DNA from 2 places in the Streptomyces sp. NPDC051822 genome. Region 2 is predicted to be linked to the other one. Evidence: predicted binding sites of a transcription regulator. Region 2 holds the regulator's gene; the other holds the start of a gene.
What was found. The regulator HrcA, encoded in region 2, represses chaperone genes, less so after heat shock. The targets are predictions, from matches to a motif close to TTNGCACTCNGNNNNNCNGAGTGCNAA.

Region 1 (9,037 bases), on a different contig from region 2:
CGTGACGGTGGAGAGCACGCTGGAGACGGTCTTCCGGATGGAGTCGGCGCGGATCGTCGCCACCGCGGCGCGGATCGTCCGGGACGTCGGCATCGCCGAGGAGATCGCCCAGGACGCGCTCCTCGCCGCCCTTGAGCAGTGGCCGCGGTCAGGGGTCCCGGAGCGGCCGGGAGCCTGGCTGACGGCCACCGCCAAGCACCGCGCCGTCGACCTGGTGCGGCGGCGCGAGACGTACGCGCGGAAGCTCGCCGAGGTGGGCAGGACGCTCACGGAGGAGTCGTACGACCCCGAGCCGGCGGGCCCCGGCGACATCGACGACGACGTGCTGCGGCTGATCTTCACCGCCTGTCACCCGGTGCTCTCCGCCGAGGCGAGGGCAGCCCTGACCCTGCGGCTCGTCGGCGGGCTCCGCACGGACGAGATCGCCCGCGCCTTTCTCGTGCCGGAGGCGACCGTCGCGGCCCGGATCACCCGCGCCAAGCGGACGCTCGCGAAGGCGGGCGTCGACTTCGAGGTGCCGTACGGGGAGGAGCGGGCGGCCCGGCTGGGCTCCGTCCTCGAGGTCGTCTACCTGATCTTCAACGAGGGGTACGCGGCCACCGCGGGCGACGACCTGCTGCGGCCCGGCCTGTGCGAGGACGCGCTGCGGCTCGCCCGGGTCCTCGCCGCCCTCGTACCGGAGGAGGGCGAGGCGCAGGGCCTGGCCGCCCTCCTGGAACTGCAGGCCTCCCGGGCGGCGGCGCGGACCGGGCCCGACGGGCGGCCGGTGCTGCTCGCCGCGCAGGACCGGCGGCGCTGGAACCGGCTGATGGTCCGGCGCGGGTTCGCCGCCCTGGAGCGGGCCGGGGACGGGCGCTCGTACGGGCCGTACGCCCTCCAGGCCGCCATCGCCGCCTGCCACGCGCGGGCCGCCTCGTACGAGGAGACCGACTGGACGACCATCGCCGCGCTGTACCGGCAGTTGGGGACGCTCGCCCCCTCCCCGGTGGTCGAACTGAACCGCGCGGTCGCCGTGTCGATGGCCGAGGGCCCGGCGGCGGCCCTCCCGATCGTCGACGCCCTCGCCGCCGAAGCCGCCCTGACCCGCTATCACCTGCTGCCGAGCGTGCGGGGCGACCTGCTGGCCCGGCTCGGGCGGGCGGCGGAGGCCCGTGCGGAGTTCGAGCGGGCCGCCGGGCTGACCCGTAACGAGAGCGAGCGGGCGCTGTTGCGGGAGAAGGCGCGGGAGCTGGGCGGAGGGTGACGGGGGCGGTCGGCGGGCGGCCGTCCGTGGGGGGTGTCCAACGGGGCCTGTTCGGCGCCCCCTTAGGGTGCTCGCCATGTCCCCGCGTACCCTGCTGCCGCCGCCGCCCCCGCCCGCCGAACTCCAGAGCTGGCCCGACCGGGACGCGCGGATCGCCGACCGGGCGCTGGCCCTCGACGAGCTCGGGAGGCGGCTGCTCGGCGGCGTGCGGCTCGTGATGTTCCTGCTCGGGTTCCTCCTGCTCCAGCTTGGCTGGGGGCTGATGAGCGTCCTTCTGATCTCGCTCGGCGGCCCGGAACCCGACCCGGTCATGATGCTGACCGGCCTCTTCACGGCGCTCCCGGGTGTTGGCGTGCTCGGCACGGCGGTGTGGCTGACGGTCCGCGGCATGCGGCGCGACCGGGTCGTGCGCGAACGCCTGGTCCTCTGGGCGGCCCTGGACCGGCACGGCCCGACGGACGCCCGACTGCGCGCCCCCGTCCTCAGCGTCTGCTGGCTGCTGCTGTCCGCCGCGATGTGCGGGTTCGGGCTGTGGATGGGCTTCGCGGTCCCGATGGGCGTCAGCCGGAACGACGGCTACGGCCTGGTCGCGTACGGCATGGGCATCGCCCTGATCCTCTGGGTCACGGGCCTCACGGGCCTGGTGAAGGCCGTCGGCCACTACCGCCTCGCGCTCCGCCTGACACGCGGGGGCCATTGAGAGGCTCTAGGGGGTGTCTTGCCCGGCGGATCATGGCCGGGTCCGCGGCGCTGTCCGACCCTGATCCGCCGGACAGGGCCTGGACTCAGCGGCCGCCGTCGCCGTCGGGGCGCGCCGGCCCGCCGATCAGCATCGTCGGGGCCCCCGCCACGCGCGTGAGCAGGACCGTCGCGGCGTTCGGGCCCTTCGGCTTCACCCTGCGGCGGATCTCCTCCGGCTCCACGGCCGAGCCGCGCTTCTTCACCGTCAGGGTGCCGACCTCGCGTTCCCGCAGCAGGGCCTTCAGCTTCTTCAGGTTGAAGGGGAGTTCGTCGGTGATCTCGTAGGCGGCGGCGTACGGGGTGGCGACGAGCGCGTCCGCTGTGACGTAGGCGATCGTCTCGTCGATCAGGCCGCCGTCCAGGTCCTCCGCGACCTCGGCGACGAGGTGCGCGCGGATGACCGCGCCGTCCGGCTCGTAGAGATAGCGGCCGACCGGGCGGACCGCCGGGTCGGGCAGGCCGCGGCCGGTGAGCCCCGCGCCCGAGGGCAGCAGGGTGGCCCGGCGGGCGCCCGGTTCCGTACCGAACCAGAGGACGGCCTCCTTGACGTCGCCGCCGTCCGAGATCCACTCGGCCTCGGCCTCGGCGGGCACCGCCTCGTGCGGGATGCCGGGGGCCACCTTCAGGGCCGCGTGCGGGGCCTTGCGGGCCGCCTCGACCGCCCAGGAGAGCGGCGGGGAGTACGCCTCCGGGTCGAAGATCCGGCCCCGGCCGCCGCGCCGCGCCGGGTCGACGAACACCGCGTCGTAGGGGGCGGTGTCGATGTCGGTGACGTCCGCGCACCGCACCTCGATCAGCTCGGAGAGGCCGAGCGCCTCGGCGTTGGCGCGGGCCACCTCCGCGGTCAGCGGGTCGCGGTCGACGGCGAGGACGGAGATCCCGGCGCGGGCGAGGGCGATCGCGTCGCCGCCGATCCCGGAGCAGAGGTCCGCGACACCGCGGACGCCGAGCGCCTTCAGGCGGGTGGCCCGGTAGGTGCCGACCGAGGCGCGGGTCGACTGCTCGACGCCGTTCGGGGTGAAGTACATCCGGTACGCGTCCTCGGCGCCGAACTTCGCCACCGCCCGCTGCCGCAGCCGTGCCTGCCCGACGGCCGCCGTGACCAGCTCGGCGGGGTGGTCGCGGCGGAGCCGGGAGACGACCGCGAGCTCCTGGGCGGGGTCGTGGTCGCGCAGGGCGGCGAGGAGGGTCTGTCCCTCGGGGCCGAGCAGGGAGGCGAAGGAGGCGAGGTCGGTCACCCGTCCCATTGTGGGCCCTGTGATGCTGTGGGCCGGCCGGGGGACGTGCGCGCGGTACGGCGGTGTCGCGCCCCGGGAGGCGGACGGGCGCTGACAGGATGCGGCGCCATACGACTCGTACGACAAAAGGAACAAATGATGGCAAATGGTGCCCATCGTTCGTCTCGTGCGCTCGGGGCGGCGCTCGTCGTCGCCGCCCTCGCCTCCGCCGCCGCGGGCTGCTCCGGCGGCGCCGAGCCGGACGCCGGCGCGCCCGCCCCCGCCGCCGGGCAGCAGCCCCCGGCGCAGGCCGCGTCGGGCGCGCTCAACGCGTACGTCGAGAAGATCCGCGCGCAGCGTGCCGCCCGCGTGCTCGCCGCGAAGAAGTGGGGCCTCGCCCGGCCCCCGCTCGACGCGCCCGCCCCGCCCGCCGTGAAGCCGAAGATCACCACCCGCAAGGGCTTCGAGACCGACGGCGAAGGGCTGCCGCCCGTCTTCACCACCGTGCCGACCAAGCAGAAGGTCGTCTTCCTGACGATCGACGACGGCGCCGAGAAGGACCCCGCGCTGCTGCGGATGATGACGGACCTGAAGATCCCGTACAGCGCCTTCCTCAGCGACTACGTCGTCAAGGACGACTACGGCTACTTCGCCCGGATGCAGAAGTCGCAGGAGGGCGGGGTCTCCCTGCACAACCACACCCTCAACCACCGCTACCTGCCCGGGCTCTCGTACCGGCAGCAGAAGCGCGAGATCTGCGGCATGCAGGACGTCATCGAGAAGCGGTACGGCAAGCGGCCGCCGCTCTTCCGCCCCCCGTACGGCAACTACAACGAGGACACCCTGCGCGCCGCCAAGAGCTGCGGGGTGAAGGCGGTTCCGCTGTGGGCCTCCGAGGCCTTCCCCGACCGCATGGAGTGGCGCGAGTGGGACCGGGACCTGCACCCCGGCGACATCGTGCTGACCCACTTCCGGGGCAAGGGCGACTGGAAGGGGTCCATGCCCGACATGATCCGCCGGGTGATGAACGTGATCACGGCCAAGGGGTACGCGGTCGCGAAGCTCGAGGACTACGTGTGAGGACACTCCCCGTACGCCGGGGGCGCTGGGCCGCGGTCCTCGCCGTGACCGGCGCGCTGCTCGCCCTCCCGGCCTGCGCCTCCTCGGTCGACCCGATCGAACGGCTCGGCCGGAAGGCGGCGGAGCGGGTGAACCCCCGTCCCACGCCGGCGAAGGACGCGAAGGACGCGGTGGGTGCGGTGGACGCGGTGGACGCGAAGGGGTGCAAGGGGCCGGGAAAGGGTCGCCCGGTCACGCCACGGAGCGATGAATTGGCACTCCGCTTGACCGAGTGCTAATCGCGGTCATAGTCTCGGCTCTGGCACTCCCCACCGGAGAGTGCCAACACAGCGACAGGCAGGTCCGGCACCCGCGACGACGGATCCACCTGGTCGCCACCTCAGACAGTTAACCCCGTAATCTCCGAAGGGGGAGGTCGGATCGTGACGACCACCAGCTCCAAGGTTGCCATCAAGCCGCTCGAGGACCGCATTGTGGTCCAGCCGCTCGACGCCGAGCAGACCACCGCCTCTGGCCTGGTCATCCCGGACACCGCCAAGGAGAAGCCCCAGGAGGGCGTCGTCCTGGCCGTCGGCCCGGGTCGCTTCGAGAACGGCGAGCGTCTGCCGCTCGACGTCAAGACCGGCGATGTCGTGCTGTACAGCAAGTACGGCGGCACCGAGGTGAAGTACAACGGCGAGGAGTACCTCGTCCTCTCGGCTCGCGACGTGCTCGCGATCGTCGAGAAGTAGTTCACCGAAGTACCGAAGTACCGAAGTACCGAGCACTGAAGCAGATGCTCAGAGCTGCGCCCCGAGGCCCCTTCCAGGCGCCCCGGGGCGCGGTTCGTTCCACCCTATTCCGAGAGGGCTGAACCGCTCCCATGGCGAAGATCCTGAAGTTCGACGAAGACGCCCGTCGCGCCCTTGAGCGCGGCGTCAACAAGCTTGCCGACACGGTGAAGGTGACGATCGGCCCCAAGGGCCGCAACGTCGTCATCGACAAGAAGTTCGGCGCCCCCACCATCACCAACGACGGTGTCACCATCGCCCGCGAGGTCGAGCTCGAGGACCCGTACGAGAACCTCGGCGCCCAGCTGGTGAAGGAGGTGGCGACCAAGACCAACGACATCGCGGGTGACGGCACCACCACCGCCACCGTGCTCGCCCAGGCCCTGGTCCGCGAGGGTCTGCGCAACGTCGCCGCCGGTGCCTCCCCGGCCGCCCTGAAGAAGGGCATCGACGCCGCCGTCAAGGCCGTCTCCGAGGAGCTCCTCGCCACCGCGCGTCCGATCGAGGACAAGTCCGACATCGCCGCCGTCGCCGCGCTCTCCGCGCAGGACCAGCAGGTCGGCGAGCTCATCGCCGAGGCGATGGACAAGGTCGGCAAGGACGGTGTCATCACCGTCGAGGAGTCCAACACCTTCGGCCTGGAGCTCGACTTCACCGAGGGCATGGCCTTCGACAAGGGCTACCTGTCCCCGTACATGGTGACCGACCAGGAGCGTATGGAGGCCGTCCTCGACGACCCGTACATCCTGATCAACCAGGGCAAGATCTCCTCCATCCAGGACCTGCTGCCCATCCTGGAGAAGGTCATCCAGGCCGGCGCCAGCAAGCCGCTCCTGATCATCGCCGAGGACGTCGAGGGCGAAGCCCTGTCGACCCTGGTCGTGAACAAGATCCGTGGCACGTTCAACGCCGTGGCCGTCAAGGCCCCCGGCTTCGGCGACCGCCGCAAGGCGATGCTCGGCGACATGGCCACCCTCACCGGTGCCACCGTCATCGCCGAGGAGGTCGGCCTCAAGCTCGACCAGGCCGGCCTGGACGTGCTCGGCACCGCCCGCCGCGTGACCATCGCCAAGGACGCCACCACCATCGTCGACGGTGGCGGCAACGCCGAGGACATCGCCGGCCGCGTCAACCAGATCAAGGCCGAGATCGAGTCCACGGACTCCGACTGGGACCGCGAGAAGCTCCAGGAGCGCCTCGCGAAGCTGGCCGGCGGCGTGTGCGTGATCAAGGTCGGCGCCGCCACCGAGGTGGAGCTGAAGGAGAAGAAGCACCGTCTGGAGGACGCCATCTCCGCGACCCGCGCCGCGGTCGAGGAGGGCATCGTCTCCGGTGGTGGCTCCGCTCTGGTCCACGCCGTCAAGGTCCTCGAGGGCAACCTCGACAAGACCGGCGACGAGGCCACGGGTGTCGCGGTCGTCCGCCGCGCCGCCGTCGAGCCGCTGCGCTGGATCGCCGAGAACGCCGGCCTCGAGGGCTACGTCATCACCTCGAAGGTCGCCGAGCTCGACAAGGGCCAGGGCTTCAACGCCGCCACCGGCGAGTACGGCGACCTGGTCAAGGCCGGCGTCATCGACCCGGTGAAGGTGACGCGCTCCGCCCTGGAGAACGCCGCCTCGATCGCCTCCCTCCTCCTCACCACCGAGACCCTCGTGGTGGAGAAGAAGGAAGAGGAGCCGGCGGACCACGGCCACGGCGGCCACGGCCACTCCCACTGACGCCAGTCGTCACCGATCGCCGAGGCCTGGTGCCCCGCTGATCACCGAGGCCCGGTGCCCCCGTCGCGGGGGCACCGGGCCTCGCGTCTTTCCCGCTCCTCCTACGCCGCCACGGCCTACGCCTCCACGGCGCCGAGCTGCGCCATCAGCCCGAGCAGGTCGTACTGCCACCACCCCTCCACGATCTTCCCGTCGTCCCGGAAGCGGTGGATCACCGTCCCCGTCATGGTCACCTCCATGCCGGTGGGCTGGAGCCCCATGAAGTCGCCCACGTGGGATCCCTTGAACATCCAGCGGGTGCAGACCCGGTCGCCCTCGGCGATCTGGTCCTCGACGGTGAAGCCGAAGTCGAAGCCGCCCCGCCACATCCGGACCTCGCGGCGGACCGCGTCCATGCCGATGACGTCCTGCTCGTTGGTCGGATCGTGGTCGTGGTAGCCCTCGGCCAGCACCTCGTCGAGCAGCGCGAGCTCCGGCTCGCCGACGAACATCTCCAGGAGCCGCCGGGCGTTGCCCTTGTACAGCGCCTCGTCCCGCACCACGTCCAGGTCGGTGAAGGTCGGCATCTCGTCACAGAGCGCGACCATCTCCCGGAAGATCCGGTCCGTCTCGGGGAGCTGAGAGTTCCGCATCGCCACGTCGTACGAGGGGAACTCGACGATCTCCACGACGTGGGAGGCGTCCGAGCGGTCCTTGCCGACGATGCTGTGGGTCGCTGTCCGCTTGCCCTTGGTCTGCTCGACCCACTGATCCATGAGGCGGTTCAGGTCGTCGACCCGACTGGTCTTGCAGTCGATGATTTGTACAAAGCTCATGGTGCCTCCCGACCCAGGTAGGACCCTTCCAGTCTAGGTTGGGCGGATGGAGTGGGCAGGGGGAGAGCGGTCGGTCACGGTCGCGGACACGGCGGGCAACGTCGTGATCGGCCACAACAACCGGATCGGCGTACCGGAACCGCCGGAGATCCGCTCCGGATACCGCGAGCAGGTCCGCCGGATCGCCCCCGAGGAACTCGTGGGCCGCGAAGAGGAGTTGGCGGAGCTCGCGGCCTTCTGTCGCGCCGACTCCGGCCCCGCGTACATCTGGTGGCGGGCGGACGCCTGGGCGGGGAAGACGGCCCTGCTGTCCTGGTTCGCCCGCAACCCACCGCCGGGGGTGCGGATCGTCCCCTTCTTCATCACGGCCCGGCTCGGCGCCCACAACGACGTCGCTGCGTACGTGGACGTCGTCCTGGAACAGCTCGCGGAACTGGCCGGGCAGGGCCTCCCCGCCCTCCTCACCGCCGCGACCCGCGAGGCCCACCTGCTGCGCCTGTACGGCTCCGCCGCCGAGGCCTGCGCGGCGCGCGGCGAGCGCCTTGTCCTCCTCGTCGACGGTCTCGACGAGGACCGGGGCGTGACGACGGGCCCGGACGCCCACTCGATCGCGTCACTCCTTCCGTACGACCTGCCTGTCATCGTCTCCGGCCGCCTCAACCCGCCCCTTCCGTTCGACGTGCCGGAGGACCACCCGCTCCGGGACCCGGAGGTCGTACGGATCCTGTTCCCTTCTCCGAGGGCCTGTGTGATCCGGGCGGAGGCGGAACGCGAGCTGAAGCGGCTCCTGGAGGCGGGCGGTCTGCCGTACGAACTCCTGGCACTGCTCACGGCGGCGGGCGGCGGCCTCACGGCGGACGACCTCGCGGAGCTGACCGGCGAAGTGCCCTACCGGGTCAGGGACGTGCTGCGTACGGGCCCGGGGCGGACGTTCGCGGTACGGGGTGAGGCGTATCTGCTCGCGCACGAGGAACTGGCTGCCGGCGCGCGGGAGATGCTGGGCGCGCGGGAGCTGACCCGGTGCCGGGAGGTGCTGCACGCCTGGGCCGGGACCTGGCGGGACCGGGGCTGGCCGGACGGCACCCCGGCGTACCTCCTGCACGGCTACGTCCCGATGGTGCGGGCCGCCGGTGACCTGGACCAGATGCTCGCCTGCGCTCTCGACGGGGCGCGGCACGACCGGCTCCAGGAGGAGACCGGGGGTGTGGGCCAGGCAATGGCGGAGGTCCGGGCGACGGGCGAGGCGGTCCTCGAACGCGGCAACAAGGCGGACCTCGTGGCGACGATGCTGCGGCTCGCGTTCCGGCGCGACGAGCTGATGCGGCGCGCCGGTGGCGTACCGGTCGAACTGGCGGCGGTGTGGGCGGCGGCGGGGCGGATCGACCGGGCGACGGCCCTCGTCCGGAGCGAGGGCCGTCTGGAGACGGTGCACGGGCTGTGTGCGGTCGCGCTC
Region 2 (9,037 bases):
GGAGGTGCCGCAGGAGGCCTTCATCGCCGTCCTGTCGAGCGACGAGTCCTCCGGCAAGAAGAAGTAGCCGCGGCAGACGCGGTCGATGAACGGGTCCACGTGCCGAGTGCGCGCGGGCCCGTTCCGCGTCGGTACGCGGGTTCGTTCGTTATTGAAGCGACGTCAAGCGACGCCCTGTAGACCCTTACGCGCCAGACCCCGGGCCTTTACTCTGATCCCGGCTCGAAGGTTACTCGCCAGTTAGTTTTACGAACCACCAGAAGGCACCGCCGCCGCCCGGAGGACGTCGTGAGCGACACACAGACCCAGATCGAGAACCGGCCGCCCTCCGTGGCTGCCCTCTTCCTTGAGCGCGTCGAGCGGACTCCGGACGCCGAGGCCTACCGCTATCCGGTGCCCGCCGCCTCCGGCACCGGTCCCGACGACTGGAAGTCGCTCAGCTGGGGGCAGGCCGCCGAGCGGGTCTACTCCATCGCCGCCGGCCTCGCCGACCTCGGCGTGCAGTCCGAGGAGCGCGTCGCCCTCGCCTCCGCCACCCGCGTCGAGTGGATCCTCGCCGACCTCGGCGTGATGTGCGCCGGCGCCGCGACCACCACGGTCTACCCGCAGACCAACGCGGAGGAGTCGGCGTTCATCCTCTCCGACTCCGAGTCGAAGGTCCTCATCGCCGAGGACGCGGCCCAGCTCGCCAAGGCCGTGGAGCGCCGCGCCGAGCTGCCGAACCTCCACCACGTGGTCGTCATCGACGCCACCGGGGTCGAGAGCGACGGCGAGTTCGTCCTCTCCCTCGCGGAGCTGGAGGCGCGCGGCAAGGCGTACCTGGAGAAGCACCCCGAGGCCGTCAAGGAGCGGGTCGCGGCGATCACCCCGACCCAGCTCGCGACCCTCATCTACACCTCGGGCACCACCGGCCGCCCCAAGGGCGTCCGCCTCCCGCACGACAACTGGTCGTACATGGCGAAGGCCATCGCCGCCACCGGACTCGTCACCCAGGACGACGTCCAGTACCTGTGGCTGCCGCTCGCCCACGTCTTCGGCAAGGTCCTCACCTCGGGACAGATCGAGGTCGGGCACGTCACCGCCGTCGACGGCCGGGTCGACAAGATCATCGAGAACCTGCCGGTGGTCCAGCCGACCTACATGGCCGCCGTCCCCCGCATCTTCGAGAAGGTCTACAACGGCGTCGCCGCCAAGGCCCGCGCGGCCGGCGGAGCCAAGTACAAGATCTTCCAGTGGGCAGCGGGCGTCTCCCGCGACTACGCCAAGGCGACCCAGGACAACTTCCGCCGCACCGGCACCGCCTCCGCGCCCTTCGGCCTCACCGCCAAGCACAAGGTCGCCGACGCCCTCGTCTACGCCAAGATCCGTGACGCCTTCGGCGGCAACCTGCGCGCGTGCATCTCCGGATCAGCCGCGCTCGCCCCCGAGATCGGCTACTTCTTCGCCGGCGCGGGCATCCACATCCTGGAGGGGTACGGACTCACCGAGTCCTCCGCCGCCTCCTTCGTCAACCCGGGCGAGGCCTACCGCACCGGCACCGTCGGCAAGCCGCTCCCCGGCACCGAGGTCCGGATCGCCGACGACGGCGAGATCCTGCTGCGCGGCCCCGGCATCATGGAGGGCTACCACGGCCTGCCCGAGAAGACGGCCGAGGTCCTGGAGTCCGACGGCTGGTTCCACACCGGTGACATCGGCGAGCTGTCCGCCGACGGCTACCTGCGGATCACCGACCGCAAGAAGGACCTGATCAAGACCTCCGGCGGCAAGTACATCGCGCCGGCCGAGGTCGAGGGCCAGTTCAAGGCCGTCTGCCCGTTCGTCTCGAACATCCTGGTCCACGGCGCCGACCGGAACTTCTGCACCGCGCTGATCGCCCTCGACGAGCCCTCCCTCCTCGGCTGGGCCGCCGAGCACGACCTCGCGGGCAAGCCGTACGCCGAGATCGTCGCCGCCCCGCAGACCGTGGCGATGATCCAGGGCTACGTCGACCGCCTCAACGCCGGCCTCCAGCGCTGGCAGACGATCAAGAAGTTCCGCCTGCTGCCGCGCGACCTCGACATCGAGCACGGCGAGCTGACGCCTTCGCTGAAGCTGAAGCGACCGGTCGTCGAGCGCGAGTACAAGGACCTCATCGAGGAGATGTACGCGGGGTCCCGCGAGTCCTGACCCTCGCTCCTGTGGAGAGGTTGTCCACAGGCCGGCCGTTCACCTCGGGCAGTACGGGACAATGGGGCTCATGCCTTCCGTACTGCCCGATGGTGAGACCGTTCCCGACGACGGGGCGCTGCCCCCGCACGCCCTGGAAGGGGCAGGGGAGCGGCCGCTCGGGTTCTACCTGCACGTGCCGTACTGCGCGACGCGCTGCGGCTACTGCGACTTCAACACGTACACGGCGAGCGAGCTGCGCGGCACCGGGGGCGTACTGGCCTCCCGGGACAACTACGCCGACCAGGTCGGCGACGAGATCCGGCTCGCCCGGAAGGTGCTCGGGGACGACCCCAGGCCGGTGCGGACCGTGTTCGTCGGCGGGGGTACGCCGACACTGCTCGCCGCCGGCGACCTCGTACGGATGCTGGGGGCGATCCGCGACGAGTTCGGGCTCGCGGACGACGCCGAGATCACGACCGAGGCGAACCCGGAGTCCGTGAACCCGGCGTACCTGGCGGAGCTGCGGGCCGGGGGCTTCAACCGGATCTCCTTCGGCATGCAGAGCGCCAAGCAGCACGTCCTGAAGGTCCTGGACCGCACGCACACCCCCGGACGGCCCGAGGCGTGCGTGGCGGAGGCGCGGACGGCCGGCTTCGACCACGTGAACCTGGATCTCATCTACGGCACGCCGGGGGAGTCCGACGACGACTGGCGGGCCTCGCTCGACGCGGCCATCGGAGCCGGACCCGACCACGTCAGCGCCTACGCGCTGATCGTCGAGGAGGGTACGCAGCTCGCGCGCCGCATCCGGCGCGGCGAGGTGCCGATGACCGACGACGACGTGCACGCCGACCGGTACCTGATCGCCGACTCCGTCCTCGCCGAGGCCGGTTTCGAGTGGTACGAGGTGTCCAACTGGGCCACCTCCGAGGCCGGTCGCTGCCTCCACAACGAGCTGTACTGGCGCGGCGCCGACTGGTGGGGCGCGGGGCCCGGCGCCCACAGCCACGTCGGCGGCGTCCGCTGGTGGAACGTGAAGCATCCCGGTGCGTACGCCGCCGCGCTGGCCGCGGGGAAGACGCCGGGGGCCGGACGGGAGCTGCTCTCCGACGAGGACCGGAGAGTCGAGCGCGTGCTCCTCGAACTGCGGCTCAAGGAGGGCGTCGAGCTGTCCCTCCTCAAGCCGGCGGGCCTCGCGGCGTCCCGCAAGGCCCTCGCCGACGGACTGCTCGACGACGGGCCGTACGCCGCCGGGCGGGCGGTACTGACCCTGCGGGGTCGGCTGCTCGCCGACGCGGTCGTGCGGGACCTCGTGGACTAGGTGGACTAGGGGGTGTCTTGCCGATCAGGCCGGGCCGGCCTGGTGCGCCGAGAGCACCTCGCGTGACGGCAGGGCGATGAGCAGGGCGCCCAGGACGAGAAGGCCGCTCGCCCACAGCGGTCCGAGCGTCCCCGCCCCGGTTTCGAGGGCGACGGCGGCGGCGAGCGGTCCGCCGGCCGCCCCGACGTTGAGTGCCGCGGTCGCGTAGGAGCCGGCCATGGTGGGGGCTCCCGCGGCCTCGTGGAGGACCCGCGCGATCAGAGTGCCGCCCAGCGCGAACGACGCCGTGCCCTGCACGAACACGAGGGTGAGCAGCGCGACCGGCATGTCGGCCAGCACGGCCAGGGCGGGCCAGCCGACGAGCAGCAGTGGACCGCCGACCGCCACGACCCGGCCCGGGTACCGGTCGGACCACCGCCCCGCGAGGGTGATCCCCGCGAAGGAGCCCACCCCGAAGAGGACCAGGGCGACCGGGACCCACAGCTCGCCGAGCCCGGCGGAACCGGTCACGACGGGCGCGAGGAACGTGAAGCCGGCGAAGGTCGCCGCGTTCACCAGGGCTCCGAGCAGCATCACCAGGAGCAGCCGCGGTCGCCTGAGCCGCGCCAGCTCCGCACGCAGGTCCGGCACCTCGGCCATGCCCTCCCGAGCGGGCCGTGCCGGGAACCCCAGGAGGACGCCGAGGGCCGCGGGCAGGCAGAGCGCGGCGACGGCCCAGAACGTGGCCCGCCAGTCGAGCAGCGTGCCGAGCAGCGATCCGGCGGGGACCCCGGCGATCGTGGCCACCGTCGTACCCGACAGCAGCACGGCCAGCGCGCGCCCCTTCCGGTCCGGCGGCACGAGCCGGGCGGCGGTGGTCAGGGCCAGGGCCAGGAACCCGGCGTTCGCGAGGGCCGCGACCACCCTGGTGGCGAACAGGACGGCGAAGCTGGTGGTGACGGCGCCCAGGACGTGCGCCGCCGAGAACACGAGAACGAACCCGAGCAGGCTCGCCCGCACCGCCCAGTTGCGGGCGAGGGCGGCCAGGAGCGGCGCGCCGACGATCATTCCGACGGCGAAGGCCGACGTGAGCAGGCCCGCGCTGCCGACGTGGACACCGAGGTCTGAGGCGATGTCCGGCACGAGGCCGGCGAGCATGAACTCCGAGGTGCCCATGGCGAAGACCGCCAGGGCGAGCAGAAGGAGCGGGAGGGGCATCGAGTGGCTCCGGGGTGAGGAGAATGACGACAGAGGCATCTCGTCACCGCGGTCAGCACCCACGGGGCACACGCGTCCGGCCGCGGAGGGCGGCGGGACGACAGGGCGGCAGGGACCCGGGAGAACTCAGGGGTTCAGGGGGCTGACGGCGTGACCGAAAGCCCCCGACGTGTCCGACTCGGGGCTCGACATGCCGCGCACGCTACCCGAGCGAGCGACGGCGGGGCACCCCCGTTCGTACGCGGGAGGCGAGGCCCCTACGGCGCCGTCACGAAGTCGATCAGTTCCTCCACGCGGCCCAGGAGTTCCGGTTCCAGGTCCTTGTACGTCGTGACCCTCGACAGGATGTGCTGCCAGGCCGCACCCGTGTTGTCGTGCGGCCAGCCCAGCGCGCGGCACACGCCCGTCTTCCAGTCCTCGCCCCTGGGGACCCTCGGCCACGCCCGGATGCCCACCGAGGACGGCTTCACCGCCTCCCAGATGTCGATGTACGGGTGGCCGACGACCAGGACGTCAGGAGAGGTCACCTGGGCGGCGATCCTCGACTCCTTCGAACCCGGGACCAGGTGGTCCACCAGGACCCCCAGGCGGGCGTCCGGTGCCGGGGCGAAGTCGGCCACGATCGACGGCAGGTCGTCGACGCCCTCCAGGTACTCCACGACCACGCCCTCGATCCGCAGGTCGTCGCCCCAGACCCGCTCCACGAGCTCGGCGTCGTGGCGGCCCTCGACGTAGATCCGGCCGGCCCGCGCCACGCGCGCGCGTGCGCCCGGCACCGCGACGGAGCCCGAGGCCGTACGGGTGGGGCGGGCGGGGGCCGCGACCGGGCGGACCAGCGTCACCACCCGGCCCTCCAGGAGGAAGCCGCGCGGCTCCATCGGGAACACCCGGTGCTTGCCGAAGCGGTCCTCCAGCGTCACAGTCCCCGCCTCGCAGCGGATCACCGCCCCGCAGAAGCCCGTGGCGACCTCCTCGACGACGAGGTCGCGGTCGGCCGGGATCTCCGGGACGGGCTTCGGCTTCTTCCAGGACGGCGTCAGGTCCGGGTTGTAGCTGCGCATTCCGGTGACGTTAGGTCACGTGGAAGCGGTGTGCCAGTTCATCGCGCTGTACCCGTACGAACGTGGCGTCCACCACGGCCCCGTGCCCCGGCACGTACACCGCGTCCTCGCCGCCGAGCCGCAGCAGCCGGTCGAGCGCGTCCGGCCAGCGGGAGGGGATCGCGTCCGGGCCCGCCTGCGGCTCGCCCGACTCCTCGACCAGGTCGCCGCAGAACACCACCTCCCGCTCGCCCGGCACCAGGAGCACCAGGTCGTGGCCCGTGTGGCCGGGGCCCACGTTCGCCAGGAGGACCTGCCGGCCTCCCAGGTCGAGCGTCCACTCGCCCGAGACCACGTGCCGCGGGACCACCAGGGCGTCCACCGCCTCCGCGGCCGCCACCGGGTCGAGCCCGTGCCGTACCGCGTCCCCGCGCAGCTCGTCCCGGTCCCGCACCCGGCCGAGCAGCTCGTCCGAGCCGACCGCGCCGAAGACCTCCGCGTCCGCGAACGCCGCCGTGCCCAGCACATGGTCGAAATGGGGATGACCGAGTGCGATGTGCGTCACTTCGCGACCGCTCGTGAGCCCCGTGATCTGGGCCCGCAGCTCGGCGCCCTCCGCGAGCGACGAGCCCGTGTCGTACAGCAGCACGGCCCGTTCACCCAGGACCAGCCCGACCGTGGCGTCCCAGCGGGGCAGCCGTCGCCGGCCCACCCCGTCCGCGAGCCGCTCCCATCCGTACGCTTCCCAATCCACGTCCATGAGGCGACGCTAGCCGGTGGGAGCGCCGCCACCTTGCCAGGAGCGACGCCCGCCGCCGTACACTGGCCGGGGGATCGCTGGCACTCGAACAGGCCGAGTGCCAAATGCGGAGCAACCGGAACGACGACGAGAGCTGGAGGTGCGCACGATGCTCAGCGAACGCAGACTCGAGGTGCTGCGCGCCATCGTCCAGGACTACGTCGGGACGGAGGAGCCGGTCGGCTCCAAGGCGCTCACCGAGCGCCACAAGCTCGGCGTCTCGCCGGCCACGGTGCGCAACGACATGGCGGTCCTGGAGGAGGAGGGCTTCATCGCCCAGCCCCACACCAGCGCCGGCCGCATTCCGACCGACAAGGGCTACCGGCTCTTCGTCGACCGGCTCGCCGGCGTCAAGCCGCTGTCGACGCCCGAGCGCCGGGCCATCCACAACTTCCTCGACGGCGCGGTGGACCTCGACGACGTCGTCGGCCGCACGGTCCGGCTGCTCGCCCAGCTGACCCGCCAGGTCGCCGTCGTCCAGTACCCCTCGCTGACCCGCTCGACCGTCCGGCACGTGGAGCTGCTCTCGCTGGCCCCCGCCCGCCTGATGCTGGTGCTCATCACGGACACCGGCCGCGTCGAGCAGCGGCTCATCGACTGCCCCGCGCCCTTCGGCGAGACCTCGCTCGCCGATCTGCGGGCCCGGCTCAACAGCCGGGTCGTCGGCCGCCGGTTCGCCGACGTGCCGCAGCTGGTGCAGGACCTCCCCGAGTCCTTCGAGGAGACCGAGGACCGCGCCACGGTCACGACCGTGCTCGCGACCCTCCTCGAAAGCCTCGTCGAGGAGCACGAGGAGCGGCTGATGATCGGCGGCACCGCCAATCTCACCCGCTTCGGACACGACTTCCCCCTGATGATCAGGCCTGTCCTCGAAGCTCTGGAGGAGCAGGTCGTGCTCCTCAAGCTGCTGGGCGAGGCCAAGGAATCGGGCATGACCGTACGCATCGGGCACGAGAACGCCCACGAGGGGCTGAGCTCCACGTCCGTCGTCTCGGTCGGCTACGGTTCGGGCGGCGAAGCAGTCGCCAAACTCGGCGTGGTCGGACCGACCCGCATGGACTACCCCGGAACGATGGGAGCGGTACGCGCAGTGGCACGTTACGTCGGACAGATCCTGGCGGAGTCGTAAGTGGCCACGGACTACTACGCCGTACTCGGCGTGCGCCGCGACGCTTCCCAGGACGAGATCAAGAAGGCCTTCCGGAGGCTCGCCCGCGAGCTGCACCCGGACGTCAATCCCGATCCCAAGACGCAGGAACGCTTCAAGGAGATCAACGCCGCCTACGAGGTCCTCTCGGACCCGCAGAAGAAGCAGGTCTACGACCTCGGCGGCGACCCGCTCTCGGCCTCCGGCGGAGGCGGCGCGGGCGGCTTCGGAGCCGGTGGCTTCGGCAACTTCTCCGACATCATGGACGCCTTCTTCGGGACGGCCTCGCAGCGCGGCCCGCGCTCGCGGACCCGTCGTGGCCAGGACGCCATGATCCGTCTGGAGATCGACCTCAACGAGGCGGCCTTCGGCACGACCAAGGACATTCAGGTCGACACGGCGGTCGTCTGTACGACCTGCTCGGGCGAGGGCGCCGCACCCGGCACCACCGCGCAGACCTGTGACATGTGCCGCGGCCGCGGCGAGGTCTCGCAGGTCACCCGGTCGTTCCTCGGCCAGGTCATGACCTCGCGCCCCTGCCCGCAGTGCCAGGGCTTCGGCACCGTCGTCCCGACCCCGTGCCCCGAGTGCGCGGGCGACGGCCGGGTCAGGTCCCGTCGCACCCTCACGGTCAAGATCCCGGCCGGTGTCGACAACGGCACCCGGATCCAGCTCGCGGGCGAGGGAGAGGTCGGCCCCGGCGGCGGCCCCGCCGGCGACCTGTACGTCGAGATCCACGAGACCCCGCACGACATGTTCCAGCGGCGCGGCGACGACCTGCACTGCACGGTCACCCTGCCGATGACGGCGGCCGCGCTCGGCACCAAGGTGCAGCTGCAAACCCTCGACGGCCTCGAGGAGATCGACATCCGGCCGGGCACCCAGTCCGGCCAGTCGATCCCGCTGCACGGCCGTGGCGTCACCCACCTCCGCGGCAACGGCCGGGGCGACCTGATCGTGCACGTCGAGGTGCAGACCCCGGGCAAGCTCGACGCGGAGCAGGAACGCCTCCTGCGCGAACTGGCCAAACTGCGCGGCGAGGAGCGGCCCACCGGCCAGTTCCAGCCCGGTCAGCAGGGGTTGTTCTCGCGGCTCAAGGACGCCTTCAACGGGCGGACCTGACCCGGTCCGTACACCGGAGTGGGAGGGGCGGGACGGTGCTGAGCCGTCCCGCCCCTCCGCGTTTCCCCGAACGGCGAGCACGTCCCGGAGCCGCCCTTCCTGACATGACGTACGGATTCGGCCCCGAAGCAGGGGCATGGCACGATGCCCATATGTCCACCACCGCACTGAACGATCTCTCTCGGTTTCCGATCGTGCAGGCCCCCATGGCGGGTGGCGCCTCCTGTCCCGAACTGGTCGGAGCCGTCTGCGAGGCCGGGGCG

Region 1: groES (co-chaperone GroES) is a predicted target of HrcA. The motif match lies at 4,580-4,606, and genes of this name have one in related genera.

What each region holds. Positions count from the first base shown of each region.
Region 1 covers NZ_JBITBZ010000002.1:28,578-37,614, forward strand. Annotated here, with positions in the region: gene ACIA8N_RS05950 (RNA polymerase sigma factor) at 38-1,243, shown strand; gene ACIA8N_RS05955 (hypothetical protein) at 1,320-1,943, shown strand; gene ACIA8N_RS05960 (methyltransferase domain-containing protein) at 2,029-3,231, opposite strand; gene ACIA8N_RS05965 (polysaccharide deacetylase family protein) at 3,361-4,281, shown strand; gene ACIA8N_RS05970 (hypothetical protein) at 4,278-4,559, shown strand; gene groES (co-chaperone GroES) at 4,704-5,012, shown strand; gene groL (chaperonin GroEL) at 5,144-6,769, shown strand; gene ACIA8N_RS05985 (ester cyclase) at 6,886-7,584, opposite strand; gene ACIA8N_RS05990 (hypothetical protein) at 7,631-9,037, shown strand, end outside.
Region 2 covers NZ_JBITBZ010000001.1:806,402-815,438, reverse strand. Annotated here, with positions in the region: gene lepA (translation elongation factor 4) at 1-67, shown strand, start outside; gene ACIA8N_RS03740 (long-chain fatty acid--CoA ligase) at 289-2,166, shown strand; gene hemW (radical SAM family heme chaperone HemW) at 2,228-3,469, shown strand; gene ACIA8N_RS03730 (Cmx/CmrA family chloramphenicol efflux MFS transporter) at 3,494-4,666, opposite strand; gene ACIA8N_RS03725 (DUF3097 domain-containing protein) at 4,924-5,727, opposite strand; gene ACIA8N_RS03720 (MBL fold metallo-hydrolase) at 5,738-6,466, opposite strand; gene hrcA (heat-inducible transcriptional repressor HrcA) at 6,615-7,634, shown strand; gene dnaJ (molecular chaperone DnaJ) at 7,635-8,774, shown strand; gene ACIA8N_RS03705 (nitronate monooxygenase) at 8,927-9,037, shown strand, end outside.